2 linked regions of the Nonomuraea sp. NBC_00507 genome follow. The main gene of each other region encodes a partner of the protein of the gene in region 2 in a complex. Links are inferred from orthologs where the notes say so. Each region holds a gene or a part of one and is shown on either strand. Other genes may lie near its edges.

Region 1 (7,327 bases), 5.7 Mb from region 2 along the record:
CCCGAACGCCTGCGTTACATGCCGATCGCCTACCACGCGCGCAAGGCCGCACGGATCTCCCGCCGCCTCGAGCGCCAGCTCCGCTCCGCGTAGCGCGCGAGATCAGGTCAGGGCTCGAGGATGTCGCGGATGCGGCGGCCGGCGTCGTCGAGCGTCTGACGCAGCTCGGCCAGCATCTCCGGCGTCAGCCGGGCCTGCGAGGCCTCCTGCCGGGCCTGGGCGACGAAGTCGGCCAGCAGCTCGCCCAGCTCGGCATCGAGATCGGCGCGGCTGGGCGCCTCGCCGCCGAGCGTGGCCCAGACCTCCGTCCAGATCCTGCGCCACTCGCCGGCCAGCCGCTCACCCTGCCCCTGCCACTGGTAGGCGTGCTCCGTCCACTGCCGCTTCTGCTGCTCCCGCAGCCGCTTGAGGTCCTCCTTCTGCTGCTGCCTGAGCCGCCTGTCGTCCTCTTTGGCGCCGGTGCGCACGTCCTTGGCCATCCGCGTCAGCTCGTCGCGCAGGGACCTGACCGTGTCGCGGACGTCCTCCTTGACCTCGCGGGCGATGTCGCGAACCGAGGCGGAGATCTCCTGTTCCAGGTCGTCGAGCTCGTCGAGGCGGGCGTTCAGCTCGTCGCGGCCCTTGTCGGTGATCGAGAACACCTTCTTGCCCTCGACCACCTCATGCGTCACCAGGCCCTCCTCCTCCAGGCGGGCCAGGCGTGGGTAGATCGTGCCGGGGGAGGGCGAGTAGACGCCGAGGAAGCGGTCCTGGAGCAGCCTGATCACCTCGTAACCGTGGCGCGGGCTCTCCTCCAGCAGCTTGAGCAGGTACAGCCGGAGCCGGCCGTGACCGAATACAGGGCTCATTCCTTCTCTCCCTTGAGCAGCGTGACCTCACCGGAGACCGTGATCGCCGACACCGAGGCCATGCCGCCGCCCAGCCGCCCCGACATCGTTTTCGTGCCTGGGCTGCTCATGGTGGACAATTCCTCGAACGTGCTCACTAGCCTGCCGGACGTGGAACGCACCCTGACGTCCGCGTCCGCGTTCTCTGGCAGTCTGACCAGGATGTCACCGGAGACGCTGTTGAGCGTGACATGACCCGTGGGTTGCAGCGCGAGATCCGCGGTGATGCGGCCGGAGACGGTGTTCGCCCGCAGCCGGCGCGGCGTGCCGTCGGCCACGGTCAGATCTCCTGAGACGCTCTTGAACGCCAGATCGCCGGCCATCGCCCGGCTTTCGACCGCGCCCGAGACGGTCGTGGCGCTGACGTCGCCGCTGACCCCGTCCAGCACGATCTCCGCGCTCACGCTCCTCACCTGGGTCATCTTCTCGAACCCGGCCACCACGGCGGGCGCGGACACCACGCCTGCGTTGACGCTGCAGCCCTTCGGCACGGTGATCGTCAGGACCGTCCTGCGCCGGTCGCGCCGCAGCCAGCCGAGCAGGCCGTCCCAGGTGAGGTCCTTGTACGCGACGATGAGCTCCTTGGCGTCCTCGTCATAGGTCACCATCAGCGGCGAGGCCGACTCGAACTCGGCGACCTCGAGAGTGGGCGGGCCCTCGCTGGCCAGCACGTCCAGCCGCCCGGCGACGATCCGCACGTCGAGCGACTCCACTGGGCCGAACGTCAGCTGTTCCGGTGCCTCGATCGTCCACTGCTGCATGATCCCCGCCCTCCTGGCGACACATCCCTATGTAAGACACGATATGTCGCGTCTAGCCAAAACTCAAGATGTATCGCGTCTATCGCGGGGTTACTCGTCGTCCTCGTCGTCGAGCCGCGCCAGCCACGTGGCCAGGCGCTCGACCGGGATCTCGAACTCGGGGTTGAGGTCCACGAACTCGCGCAGCCGCTCACCCAGCCACAGCAGGCTGACCTCTTCCTCACCCCGCCGTTCGACGAGTTCCTCGATCCCCCGATCGGTGAAGTACATCATGCTCCCATTCAGTCCGTACGCAGCCGTGACGCCAGGTCGCCGACCGGTATCCAGGCATCGGCGCGCCCTCGTCTGACTTTAGTGAGTAGCCCGCGGTGCTCCAGCTCGCGCAGGTCGGTTCTGGCCGTCTGGAGCACGATTTGGTGGCCGGCGGCGTGGGAAGCCACGGTGTACTCGGCGCTGGGATGGTCCGCGGCATGCGCCAGAAGGGCGATCTGCCGGGCGTTGAAGGCCCCCTTGCGGGCACGGGCCAGATAGGCCTGGACCTCGCGGGTCTCGGCGATCTTTTTGTCGAGGTAGGCATGCAGGTCGTCGATGGCACGGCGTAGGACGTCGAGCTGGTGGATGACGAAGTAGGTGAGGTCGTTCTCGTCCTGCTCGACGTGCAGGAAGCTGCGGCCGTAGCGGGCGGGTGAGTTCTTCAGGATCCGGGAGATCGAGATGAACTCGGTGAGCCAATAGCCCTGATTGAGCATCGACCAGTAGAACAGCGCGCGTGCCGTCCTCCCGTTGCCGTCCTCGAACGGATGGTCGTAGGCCAGCATGAAATGCACTGCCACAGCCCTGATCACCGGAGGCACGTACGTGGTGTGCGAGTTGCCGTTGGCGAAGTCGCACAATCGTTGAATCCGCTCAGGCAGTTCCTCGGCGGGGGGAGGCTCGTGCAGGATCTCGCCGTAGGTGTCGGCGACCACGACGCGTTTCTCGCCCGGCAGCTGGAAGCGGCCCGCGGCGGCCGGGTTGTGCAGGGTGCCTTCGGTGACCATGCGCTGGATGTCGCAGATGAGAGCAGGCGTCAGGGGCTCGTTGCGCAGCTCGCCGATGCGGCGCATGACGAGGTAGTTGTTGCGGATCATGAGCTCGTCGACCGTCTGCGGCTTGCGGCCACTGCGCAGCATGTCCTTGGCCACCATGTACGTGGTCGCGGCACCTTCGAGCTGGCTGGACGTGATGGCCTCTTCGATCAGTGAGCTGATGAGATAGCGGTCGCGGGTCAGCGGGTTGGCAACGGGCTCCGGCGTGCCGATCCGGCCGCTCAGGTCGCGGTTGAGCGCCTCCAGGCCCCGTAGCACCTCATCCGGCAGTGCGTAGGTGAAGGGCGCGCCGGCCGAGTCCGCCAGAGGGAGATCCCGTCGCATGCCGAGCCGTGCCATCTTGAGGCCGAGCCACCACTGCTTGTGCGTCAGACCGGCCGGCGGCGTGCGACGGCGAACCTCGTCCCAGGGCAGGTAGCGCTCCATGGAATCGACTGCTGACAGCAGCCAGAGACTGTCGGCTTCAAGCCATAGCTCCCGCCACGGTGGCGGTTTCTGAGGTTGGCGCAACGGACCACCTACTAAAATTGGCAGTTGTTAGCTGCTAATTAGCTGCTAACAACTGCCAATTTAGCAGTTGGCTGGCTGGATCGTCAGCCGTAGACCTGGTGGAGGATCTCCTCCAGCTCGGTGTCGTGGCCGTGGTGCGAGCCCGTCGCCGGCGAGCTGTTGGGCGTGCGCGACACCCGCCGCACCGGCCGGCCGCCCAGCGTCTGCGGGTCCTCGGCCAGCTTCAGCGTCAGGTAGGGCCACGGCCCCATGTTGGCCGGCTCGTCCTGGGCCCAGATCAGCTCCACCTGCGCGCCATAGCGGCCCAGCTCGGCCTGCAGCTCCTCCGCCGGGAACGGGTAGAGCCGCTCCAGCCGGACGAGGGCGACGTCGTCGCGGCCCGTCTTGTCACGCTGCGCGGCCAGCTCGTAGTAGAGCTTGCCGGAGGTGAGGACGACCTTGGTCACCTTGGCCGGGTCGACGGTGGTGTCGCCGAGGACCGGCTGGAAGGTGCCCGAGGTGAAGTCGGACGCCTTGGAGGTGGCCGCCTTGTGGCGCAGCAGCCACTTCGGTGTGAAGACCACCAGCGGCTTGTGCCGGTTGGACTCCACCTGCCAGCGCAGCAGGTGGAAGTAGTTGGCCGGCGTGGTGGGCTGCGCGACCGTCATGTTGTCGAGCGCGCAGACCTGCAGGAACCGCTCGATGCGGGCCGAGGAGTGGTCGGGGCCCTGACCCTCGAAGCCGTGCGGCAACAGCAGCACGACCGAGGACTTCTGCCCCCACTTCTGCTCGCCCGACGAGATGAACTCGTCGATGATCGTCTGGGCGCCGTTGACGAAGTCGCCGAACTGCGCCTCCCAGAGGACCAGGGCGTCCGGGCGGACGACGCTGTAGCCGTATTCGAAGCCGAGCGCCGCGAACTCGCTGAGCAGCGAGTCGTAGACGTAGAGCTTCGTGGTGCCCTGGTTGAACGCCTTCAGCGGGGTGTGGTCGGCGCCGGTCATCCGGTCCACCAGCACCGCGTGGCGCTGGGTGAACGTGCCGCGCCGCGAGTCCTGGCCGACCAGCCGCACCGGGTGGCCGTCCATCAGCAGCGAGCCGAACGCCAGCGTCTCGCCCATCGCCCAGTCGATCGCGTCCTGCTCGACCATCTGGCCGCGGCGCTGCAGCACCGGCGCCAGGCGCGGGTGCGGCGTGAAGCCGTCGGGCAGGTTGAGCTGGGTGTCGACGATGCGCTTGAGCGTCTCGTCACTGATCGCGGTCGGCGTGTCGTCGTGCGACCACTTGACGACCTCGGTCGGCGGCACCCGCATCGCGGCCGCCTCCGCCGGCTTCTTGGCCGCCTCGCGGACCTCGGTGAACGCCTGCTCCAGCTTGGCCTGGTAGTCGCGCAGCGCGGACTCGGCCTCCTCGACCGTGATGTCGCCCCGGCCGATCAGCGCCTCGGTGTAGAGCTTGCGGGTCGAGCGCTTGGCGTCGATGAGGTCGTACATCAGCGGCTGGGTGAAGGCGGGGTTGTCGCCCTCGTTGTGGCCGCGGCGGCGGTAGCAGATCAGGTCGATGACCACGTCCTTGCGGAACGCCTGGCGGTATTCGTAGGCCAGCCGGCCCACGCGGACCACCTGCTCGGGGTCGTCGCCGTTGACGTGGAAGATCGGCGCCTGGATCATCCGCGCCACGTCGGTGGCGTAGACCGACGAGCGGGACGAGGCGGGCGAGGTCGTGAAGCCGACCTGGTTGTTGACCACCACGTGCACGGTGCCGCCGGTGCGGTAGCCGCGCAGCTGCGACAGGTTGAGCGTCTCGGCCACGACGCCCTGGCCGGCGAAGGCCGCGTCGCCGTGGATGAGCACGGGCAGGACGGTGAAGCCCTCCTCACCACGCTCGATGAGGTCCTGCTTGGCGCGGACGACGCCCTCGAGCACCGGGTCGACCGCCTCCAGGTGGGAGGGGTTGGCGACCACGGACGCGGAGATCGTGTTGCCGCTCGGCGAGGTGAACTCGCCGGTCGCGCCGAGGTGATACTTCACGTCACCGGAGCCGTGCGCGGTGCGCGGGTCGATGTTGCCCTCGAACTCGCCGAAGATCTGGGCGTAGGACTTGCCCACGATGTTGGCCAGCACGTTGAGGCGGCCGCGGTGGGCCATGCCCATGACGACCTCGTCGAGGCCCTCGTCGGCGGCGTCGCTGATCACCGAGTCGAGCAGCGGGATCAGGGACTCGCCGCCCTCCAGCGAGAAGCGCTTCTGACCGACGAACTTGGTCTGGAGGAACGTCTCGAACGCCTCGGCGGTGTTGAGCCGCGACAGGATGTTGAGCTGCTCGTCACGCTCGGGCGACTTGTGCGCCTTCTCCACCCGCGCCTGGATCCAGGCCCGCTCTTCCGGGTTCTGGATGTGCATGTACTCGATGCCGACCGTGCGGCAGTAGGAGTCACGCAGCACGCCCAGGATGTCACGCAGCTTCATCAGCGGCTTGCCGCCGAAGCCGCCGGTGGCGAACTCGCGCTCCAGGTCCCACAGCGTCAGGCCGTGCGACTGGATGTCGAGGTCGGGGTGCTTGCGCTGCTTGTATTCCAGCGGGTCGGTCTCGGCCATGAGGTGGCCGCGCACCCGGTAGGCGTGGATCAGCTCGATCACGCGGGCGGACTTGGCCACGTCGTCGTCGTGGGTGGCGGAGATGTCCTGGACCCAGCGGACCGGCTCGTAGGGGATCCGCAGCGCCTCGAAGATCTCGTCGTAGAAGCCGTCCTCGCCGAGCAGCAACCGGTGGATCTGGCGCAGGAAGTCGCCCGACTGGGCGCCCTGGATGATCCGGTGGTCGTAGGTGCTGGTCAGCGTCATGACCTTGGAGACGGCCAGCCGCGACAGCGTGTCGGGCGAGGCGCCCTGGTATTCGGCCGGGTATTCCATCGCGCCGACGCCGATGATCGTGCCCTGGCCCGGCATCAGACGCGGCACCGAGTGCACCGTGCCAATGGTGCCCGGGTTGGTCAGCGAGATCGTGGTGCCGGCGAAGTCGTCGACGCCCAGCTTGCCCGCGCGGGCCTTGCGGACGACGTCCTCGTAGGCCATCCAGAACTGCCGGAAGTCCATCTCCTCGGCGCCCTTGATCGAGGGCACGAGGAGCTGGCGCTCGCCGTTGCTCTTCTGCACGTCGATCGCCAGGCCGAAGCCCACGTGCGCGGGCTTGACCAGCGTCGGCTTGCCGTCGACCTCCGCGAAGGAGTAGTTCATCTCCGGCATGGCCTTCAGCGCCTTGACGATCGCGAAGCCGATCAGGTGCGTGAAGGAGACCTTGCCGCCACGACCCCGCTTGAGGTGATTGTTGATCACAATGCGGTTGTCGATGAGCAGCTTCGCCGGGATGGCTCGCACACTCGTCGCGGTCGGGACCGACAGCGACAGGTCCATGTTGGCCGCCGTGCGGGCCGCGGCGCCGCGCAGCTTGACCTCTTCGGCGTCCTTGGGGACCGGAGTGGCAGGCTGCTTCGGCTTCTCGGCCGCCGGTGGCGCCTTGGGGGGCGCCGGGGTGGGAGCGGGGGCGGTCACAGTGCCGTTCGCCGCTTCTTTGACCGGGGTACGGCCCGGTCCGTAATCAGGGTTGTAGTCAGCGAAGAAGTTCCACCAGGCCTTGTCGACCGACTCGGGGTCCTGGAGGTACTTCTGATAGAGCTCGTCGACAAGCCACTCGTTCTGTCCAAAGCTTGCCAGCGGGTTTGCCCGCGACGACTCAGACGACACGGCGGAAATCGCCCTCTTCCGCAGATCGGCGTTGATGTTAGAGAACCTGTCCAAGGCTACTCGCCCGGACTGGCAGCATGCGCCCGGGAGCCCGTGCCGCCTCGCACGATCCTCTCAAGACCGCGCAAAGAGGTCACGACCCCCTCGTCAATCCAGGTGGTGCCGCGTTTGTTGCTGTTTGGTATCAACACTAGGACATCGGGTTTATTTCCCACTGGACAGAAGTCTGCTAGCGATCCGCACCTCAGGGGACAACTGGGACAGAAGATCGGCGAGTTCCTCGCCGGCCTCCTTGAGCTCCTCCACCGACATCGGCTCCAGCCGCTCCAGCAGGAAGATCGCGTTCGTGGTCTCCTCGG
Region 2 (7,983 bases):
TCATGACGCCCCAGGCGCCCGCCCGCACCACGCGCTCGAACGGCCGCAGGTACACCTCCCGCAGCGCCTGCTCACCCACACGGACGTCCACAGTGAACCGGTCGGTCTCGAAGTCGTTGGCCACGAAGTGCTTGGGCGTGGTGGCCACGCCGCCCTCCTGCACGCCCTCGACGTACGCCGCGCCGAGTTCACCCGTCAGGTACGCATCCTCCGAGAAGCACTCGAAATGCCGCCCACCGAGCGGCGAACGGTGCAGGTTGAGCGTGGGGGCGAGCAGCACGTGCACCCCCTTGCGCCGGGCCTCCTGGGCGAGCAGCCGCCCGGCCCGCCTGACCAGGTCCAGGTCCCAGGTCGCGGCGAGCGCGGTCGGGCTCGGCAGCGCGATCGACGGGTCGGCGGAACTCCACTGCTCCCCGCGCACGCCGATGGGTCCGTCGCTCATGACGAGCCGGTCCAGGCCGATCTCGGGAACCGGCGGGAGCGACCACATGTCCGCCCCGGTGAGCAGTCCGATCTTGGTGGTGAGGTCCAGGCGGGTGATCAGTTCGTCGAAGTCCACCCGCCCAGTGTTCACCAGAAAACCAACCACTCGATAGGTTTGTTACCTTAGCGTTACCTAAAGTGCGAAGAACTCCAGCAATTCGGGCACCAGCGCCTCGACCGCCACATCGTGCGCGCGCGGAGATGTGGTGCGCGGCCGCGATCGCGCCCGGGTCCAGGTCGATCTCGCCCAGGCGCTGCTCGATGAAGGCGTGCACGCGCAGCAGCAGCGGCACGGCCGGCGCGCCCGCGCCGCAGTCGGCGCTGATGGGCAACGCGGTGAGCGCGGCGACCGAGCCGGCGGGCAGGGCCAGCAGGTCGTGCGGGACGCTGAACACGGCCAGCCGCACGGCGCTGTCATAGGCCAGTTCGTACGGCCGAGTGAAGTCGTAGATCGCGAACTCGCCCCGGCTCAGCTGCGTGTACCGCTCGTCCTGGGCCAGGCGCGGGCTGCCAGAAAGGGCCAGCACCACCCGGTAGAGGTCGGGATTGTCACGGTGGATCAGCCCGGCGGTGCGGTGCACGCTGTGCGGCGTGGACGTAAGTATCCGGCCGACGCCCACGGCGCCGAGCCGCCCCATCTCGATCTCGCCCCGCAACGGCGCTTCCGGATCGATGCGTAAGTCGAGGGGGCCGAGCGTGTCGCACACGATGCTCCGCCAGGCGTCGTGGCGGCGCTTGCGGGAACATCACTGGTGCGGATCAGTACGGCCATGCCCCGTCGCCCTCCGTCGGATGCCCCCGGCCATGGTAACGACGCGCCCCAGCACGCGAAAGCGAAAGAGCCCCGGGCGAGCGCGCCCGGGGCTGTCCTCAGCTGGCCTCAAGCGGTCTGGCGCGCCTCGATGGCCTGCTTGTAGAGCTTGCCCGCCCGGTAGGACGAGCGGACCAGCGGCCCGGACAGGACGCCGGCGAACCCGATCGCCTCGGCCTCGGCCTGCAGCTCGACGAACTCCTCCGGCTTCACCCACCGCTCCACCGGGTGGTGGCGGGGCGTCGGCCGCAGGTATTGCGTGATGGTCAGCAGGTCGGTGCCGGCCGCGTGCAGGTCGCGCATGGCCTCGACGATCTCCTCGCGGGTCTCGCCCATGCCCAGGATCAGGTTGGACTTGGTGACCAGCCCGGCCTCGCGGGCCATGGTGATCACGTTGAGGGATCGGTCGTAGCGGAACGCGGGACGGATGCGCTTGAAGATCCGCGGCACAGTCTCCACGTTGTGCGCGAACACCTCCGGCTTGCTGGAGAAGACCTCCTCCAGCTGCTCGCGGTTGCCGTTGAAGTCGGGCACCAGCAGCTCGACGCCGCAGCCGGGCAGCAGGGCGTGGATCTGGCGGGCGGTCTCGGCGTAGAGCCAGGCCCCGCCGTCGGGCAGGTCGTCGCGGGCCACGCCGGTCACGGTCGCGTACTTCAAGCCCATCTGCTGGACGGACTCGGCGACCCGGCGCGGCTCGTCGCGGTCGTACTCCTTCGGCTTGCCCGTGTCGATCTGGCAGAAGTCGCAGCGGCGCGTGCACTGGTCGCCGCCGATGAGGAAGGTCGCCTCGCGGTCTTCCCAGCACTCGTAGATATTGGGACAGCCCGCCTCTTCACAGACCGTGTGCAGGCCCTCGCGGCGCACGAGCGATTTCAGCTCGGTGTATTCGGGGCCCGTCTTGAGCTTGGTCTTGATCCATGGGGGCTTGCGCTCGATAGGGGTTTCGGCGTTGCGCACCTCCAGGCGGAGGAGCTTTCGGCCTTCAGGAGCAACGGTCACGTCCTCAGCTTACGTCTCCCGGTGAGCCGGCCCGGTCGAGGGTCACGAGATGAGACCGAAGCCGCGGATCGCCCGGGCGTAATAGGTCTGGAGCTCGTCGTCGATGCGCTCGGACGCGCGCGTGCCGAGCAGATCGCAGTGCGGGGCCGCGGCGAGCACGCCGTCGGCGGTGAGCCGGGACCTGGCCAGCGCAGCCTGCCTGATCGACGCCGCGTTTTCGCCGCGCAGCGCCGCCGCCTGCATCGGCGCCAGGTAGCCGCCGGACCGCAGCTCCTCCAGCTCCGCCTGCTCCGCCGCGGAGGCGACCCGCCGCGTCAGCGCCTGCCGCCGTTCCCTGGTACGGGGCTCGCCGGCGCGGGCCAGCCGGCTGAGCGCGTACCGCATCAGCAGCACGGGAGCGCCGAGCACCCGGCCGAGCAGGCGGCCGAAGAACCCCGCCACCTCGTACGCGGTCCCCGGCTGGTCGGCGACGCCCAGGGAGGCGGCGGTGATCGTGGTGTGCGCCTCTTCCCTGACCCGCAGCGGCCCGGCCTCCATCAGGGCGTCCCGCCAGGCCTCCAGCGTGTCCAGCGCGCCACCCACGATGAGCTCCTCACCGGTCGGCACGCGGGCGTACGCGCTCGCCAGCAGCGTCACCCGCTGCCTGGGCGGCAGGGCCAGCCACAGCGGCAGCCCCACGACCAGCACCGGCGTACGTGCCAGGCCCACCCGGTCGTAGCCGGTCTCGGCGGCCAGGTCTCTGATCGCGATCTTGCGCGGCCGCGTCACGCCGACCCGGTCCGCCACGCGCTCGGCGACGGCGTACAGCTCAGGGGCCGAGTCGTGCTCGAGCGTCTCGGCGTCGGCGGGCAGCCGGGCCAGGCGTGGCCGCAGCACCCAGCCGATGGCCAGGCACAGCCCGCCGAGCAGCCACGCGAGCAGTGAATCCGCGTGCGCCAGGATGGTCCACGCGCCCAGCACGAGGAACGCCAGCGTCATCAGGTGCACGAGGAGCGCGAGAAGGAGAGCCAGGAGGCGCTTCACACGGGTGATGGTAAGCCGGTGATATCCCGGTTTTCGACGCTATTAAATGCCGATCCGGTTACCTCCGGAGGAGGTCCTCTTCGTGCAGCTCGAACGCCTCCATGCCGAGCGCCTCGGCCAGCCGCTTCTCCGCGATCGGCAGGACCTCTTCGACCACGATGCGCCGGCCGGTCTCCGCCGACAGCGAGGAGACGCCCACGTCGGGCAGCCCGCACGGCGCGATGCGGTTGAACCAGCGAGGGTCGTTGGCGCAGTTGAGCGCGAAGCCGTGCATGGTGACGCCGCGCGAGACGCGGATGCCGACCGCGCCGAGCTGGCGATCCGGCAGCCCCAGGTTCGGATCGCCCTTCGCCCACACGCCGCCCCTGCCCGGCACCCGCCGGGCGGTGACGCCGAAGTCGGCGCACACCTGGATCATCGTCTCCTCCAGGCGGCAGGCGTACGTGATCACGTCCGTGACGCCGCCGACGATCGGATAGGCGACGAGCTGCCCGGGACCGTGCCAGGTGAGCCGGCCGCCGCGATCGACGTCGATGACCGGGGTGCCGTCGGACGGGCGCTCCTGCGGGGCGGTGCGCTTTCCCGCGGTGTAGACGGGCGCGTGCTCGAGGATCAGTACGGTGTCGGGCAGCTCGCCCGCCACGCGCTTGCCGTGCACCCAGCGCTGCAGCGACCAGGCCTGCTCGTAGGGGACGTCGACGCCGAGACGGACGATGGCCAGTGCGTGGGGATCGTCCCCGTGGGTGCGAGCTCCGGGGCGCATGAGCCTATTGTGCCGTTCCCTCACCCTTGAAGGGTAATTCAGGGTGTGAGCAGACGAGGCTCGATCCTCAACTCCTTGATGCCCGCCGCCCCGTCGTGCTCCAGCCGGTAGGCGGAGCCGCCGGGCTCGACGGACACCGCCTGGATGAACTCCGTGCCCACGTAGTGGAGGCCGACGCCCTCGTCGGCGGCGAAGCCGGCGGGCAGCTCGCCGCTGGCCACCGACGCGTGCAGCAGCGGGCGCCGCTGCGGGTCGGAGTCGTAGTGGACGCCGCACGAGTAGGGCAGCAGCGCGAGCCCGTCGGACCAGGGCCGCAGCTCGGGGCCGAAGGAGTCGGTGTTGCCGCCCACGTGCCAGCACAGGGCGCCGGCGCTCTGCCCCGTGAGCACCACCCCGGACCGCCAGGCCTCCTCGAACGCCTCGTCGAGGCCGTGCAGCCGCCACAACGCCATGAGGTTGGCCACGCTGCCGCCGCTCACGTAGATCATGTCCTGCTCCAGGATCCACGCCTTGGGGTCGGCCACGTTGGGCATCGGGAACACCGTCAAGTGGCTCAGCTCGACGTCCCAGCCCGCGAACGCGCCGTACATCTTCAGCAGCCAGTCCGACGCATCGCCCGTGGCGGTGGCGAGCAGGCCGAGCTTGGGCCGGTCCTGGCCGGTCAGGTCGAGCCCGTAGCGCAGCAGGCCGCTCGCCTCGATGAAGCTGTAACGCGCACTCGGGCGAAACGAGCCACCCCCGATCGCGAGGATGTGCGACTGTCCTGACCGGATCATGTCATGATCTCCTACCTGAAAAGAAGGATGAACGGCCCCTAGAGTACGGCGCTCAGCGCCTCACCGAGACTGGTATGGGCGAAGCCGTAGCCGCTGTCCAGCAGGGTGCGCGGCAGGACGCGGTGGCTGGGCAGCAGCCCCTCGCGGGCGAACTCACCGAGCCCTATGGACAGCGCGAACGCCGGGACCGGCATCGGCATCATGCTCCTGCCCAGGGCTTTTGCGATGGCACGGGTGAACTCGGCGTTGGTGACGGGGGAGGGCGAGGTGAAGTTGACCGGCCCAGCCACATCCCGATTTTTCAGGACATGTCGTGCGGCTCCCACCCAGTCGTTCAAGGAGATCCACGACCAGTACTGCTTTCCCGATCCCAGCGGCGCTCCCAGCCCCATCTTGAAGATCGGCAACACCCGGCCCAGCACCCCGCCCCGCCGGCTCAGCGCAAGCCCGGACCGCATCTGCACGGTCCTGATGCCCGCCTCGCTGGCCCGCCGCGCCTCGGCCTCCCACTGCACGCACAGGTCCGCCAGGAACCCCGTGCCCCGGTCCTCGCTCTCGTCGATCTCCCGGTCGCCGGTGTCGCCGTAGAAGTCCACTCCGGAGGCCGACAGGAGCACCTCGGGTGGCCTGGACAGCGCGCGCAGGGCGTCCACGAGCACCCGGGTGCTCCGCACCCGGCTGTCGACCAGCTCCCGCTTGTACGCCGCCGTCCACCGCTTGTCCCCGATCGAGGCCCCGGCCAGGTGCACGACGGCCTCGGCGCCGTCCAGCGCGGCAAGGTCGACCTCCTGCTCGGCGGGCTGCCAGTAGGCCTCGTCCGGGCTCCTCGGCTCCCGGCGCACCAGCCTGACGACCTCTTGCCCCTCGGCCCGCAGCGCCGCCACCAGCGACGTGCCGAGCAACCCCGACGCTCCCGTCACGATGATCGCCATACGCTCACCCTACGCGGCCCACCCGCGGATGCGCCCGGCGAACCGGGCCGGCACAGGGAAAGGGCCGGGCGGAACCCCGCCCGGCCCTTTCCCTGAACCCCTTACGCGAGGCCGAGCTGGGCCTCGAAGCGGCCCTCCTCCAGACGGCGCTTGATCGTCGTCAGGAAGCGCGCCGCGTCCGCCCCGTCCACCAGGCGGTGGTCGTAGGTCAGCGCCAGGTAGACCATCGACCGCACCGCGATGACCTCGCCCTCAGGCGTGTCGACCACCACGGGCCGCTTCACGACGGCGCCGGTGCCGAGCATGCCCACCTGCGGCTGGTTGAGGATCGGCGTGTCGAACAGCGCGCCCCGGCTGCCGGTGTTGGTCAGCGTGAACGTGCCGCCGGTGAGCTCGTCGGGCGTCACCTGGTTGTTGCGGGTGCGCTCGGCGACGTCGGTGATCTTGCGGGCGAGACCGGCCAGGTTGAGGTCGCCGGCGTTCTTGACGACCGCCGCCAGCAGGCCGCGCTCGGTGTCCACCGCGACGCCGAGGTTCTCCACGTCGAAGTAGGTCACCTCGTTGGTCTCGTTGTTGATCGTGGCGTTGAGCTTCGGGTGCTGCTTGAGCGCCTCGACCGCCGCCATGGCGAAGAAGGGGGTGAAGGTCAGCTTCACGCCCTCGCGGCGGAAGAAGTCGTCCTTCGCCTTCGCCCGCAGCCGCGCGATCTTGGTGACGTCCACCTCGACGACCGAGGTGAGCTGCGCGGCGGTCTGCAGCGACTCGACCATGCGCTTGGCGATGGTCTGACGCAGTCGCGACATCTTCTCCGTGCGGCCCCGCAGCGTGGTGTCGACCGCCACCGGCTCGGGCGCCGCGGCGACCGCGGCGACCGGGGCGGCCTGCGCGGCCGGAGCCGGGGCGGCGGCCGGAGCGGGCTGGACGGCGGCGGGTGCCGGCGCGGCCTCGGCCGCGGCGGCCTTCTCACGCTGGGCCTTGGCCGCCTCGAGCACGTCCTGCTTGCGGATGCGGCCACCCACGCCGGTGCCGTTGATCGCGTCGAGGTCGACGCCGTGCTCGTTGGCGAGCTTGCGCACCAGCGGCGTGACGTAGGGGCTCTCACCCGAGGGCAGCGGGGTCGGCTCGGCGGCCGGCTGCGCCGGGGGAGCGGCCTGCGGGGCCGGAGGAGCGGCCTGCGGGGCCGGGGCGGGCGCCGGGGCGGGCGGCGGCGTCGGCTGAGCGGGGGCCGGCTGCGGGATCGAGGAGACCGGCGCCGGGGCAGGCTCGGGCTCGGGCTCGGGCTCGGGCTGCGGCGGAGCGGGCGCCTGGGCGGGGGCCGCCGCCTCAGGAGCCGGGGCGGCGGCGCCCGGCTGGGCGTTCTCGTCGATGACGGCGAGCTCGGCCCCGACCTCGACCGTCTCGTCCTCGGCCACGACGATCTTGGTGAGCACACCCGCGGACGGCGACGGGATTTCGGTGTCGACCTTGTCGGTCGACACTTCGAGGAGCGGCTCGTCGGCCTCGACGCGCTCGCCCTCCTTCTTCAGCCAACGGGTGACGGTGCCCTCGGTCACGCTCTCGCCGAGCTGGGGCATCTGTACGGAGACCGGCATCGTTATTCTTCTCTCGCGTTCTGATCTCGAGGGCTAGGACTAGTTGTGGACGTGCAACGGCTTGCCGGCCAGGGCCAGCATCGCCTCACCCAAGGCCTCGGACTGGGTCGGGTGTGCGTGGATGAGCTGGGCGACCTCTGCGGGCAGCGCCTCCCAGTTGTAGATCAGCTGGCCTTCCGTGACGAGCTCGCCGATGCGCCGGCCCACCATGTGGACACCGACGACGGGGCCGTCCTTCTGGGCGATGACCTTCACCGCGCCCGAGGTGCCGAGGATCTGGCTCTTGGGGTTTCCGGCGAGGTCGTAGACCTGCTCGACGATCTCGATGCCGCGCTCGGCCGCCTGCTTCGAGGTGATCCCCACCGAGGAGACCTCGGGGTCGGAGTAGGTGATGCGGGGCACGCCCGCGTAGTCGATGGGCGGCGGGTTGAGCCCGGCGATGTGCTCGGCCACCATGATCCCCTCGGCGAAGCCGGCGTGGGCCAGCTGCAGGGTGGGGATGAGGTCGCCGATGGCGTAGATCCCCGGCACGGAGGTGCGGCAGTGCTCGTCGACCACGACGGCGCCACGTTCGATGGCGATGCCCTGCTCCTCGAAGCCCATG

What was found.
Region 1: sucB (region 2) and OHA25_RS20260 share a complex: the UniProt entries of both Escherichia coli proteins name them as parts of the 2-oxoglutarate dehydrogenase (OGDH) complex. The link is inferred for Nonomuraea sp. NBC_00507 from one-to-one orthologs.

The regions. Positions count from the first base shown.
Region 1 is NZ_CP107853.1:4,057,657-4,064,983, forward strand. What follows is about bases 3,130-7,327. They hold OHA25_RS20260 (multifunctional oxoglutarate decarboxylase/oxoglutarate dehydrogenase thiamine pyrophosphate-binding subunit/dihydrolipoyllysine-residue succinyltransferase subunit), read right to left. Parts: upstream 6,969-7,327; coding sequence 3,330-6,968; downstream 3,130-3,329. Other genes in these bases: OHA25_RS20255 (Fic family protein), read right to left, coding at 3,130-3,162; OHA25_RS20265 (B3/B4 domain-containing protein), read right to left, coding at 7,173-7,327. Also shown: OHA25_RS20235 (oxygenase MpaB family protein), read left to right, coding at 1-93; OHA25_RS20240 (PadR family transcriptional regulator), read right to left, coding at 108-848; OHA25_RS20245 (DUF4097 family beta strand repeat-containing protein), read right to left, coding at 845-1,648; OHA25_RS20250 (DUF6104 family protein), read right to left, coding at 1,739-1,918; more of OHA25_RS20255, read right to left, coding at 1,930-3,129. UniProt on the Escherichia coli protein: E1 component of the 2-oxoglutarate dehydrogenase (OGDH) complex which catalyzes the decarboxylation of 2-oxoglutarate, the first step in the conversion of 2-oxoglutarate to succinyl-CoA and CO(2).
Region 2 is NZ_CP107853.1:9,726,809-9,734,791, reverse strand. What follows is about bases 5,135-7,983. They hold sucB (2-oxoglutarate dehydrogenase, E2 component, dihydrolipoamide succinyltransferase), read right to left. Parts: upstream 7,380-7,983; coding sequence 5,889-7,379; downstream 5,135-5,888. Other genes in these bases: lpdA (dihydrolipoyl dehydrogenase), read right to left, coding at 7,419-7,983; OHA25_RS46885 (TIGR01777 family oxidoreductase), read right to left, coding at 5,135-5,787. In the rest of the region: OHA25_RS46915 (beta-glucosidase family protein), read right to left, coding at 1-559; lipA (lipoyl synthase), read right to left, coding at 1,364-2,293; OHA25_RS46900 (M48 family metallopeptidase), read right to left, coding at 2,336-3,316; lipoyl(octanoyl) transferase LipB, read right to left, coding at 3,375-4,079; OHA25_RS46890 (peptidase E), read right to left, coding at 4,118-4,855; more of OHA25_RS46885, read right to left, coding at 4,894-5,134. UniProt on the Escherichia coli protein: E2 component of the 2-oxoglutarate dehydrogenase (OGDH) complex which catalyzes the second step in the conversion of 2-oxoglutarate to succinyl-CoA and CO(2).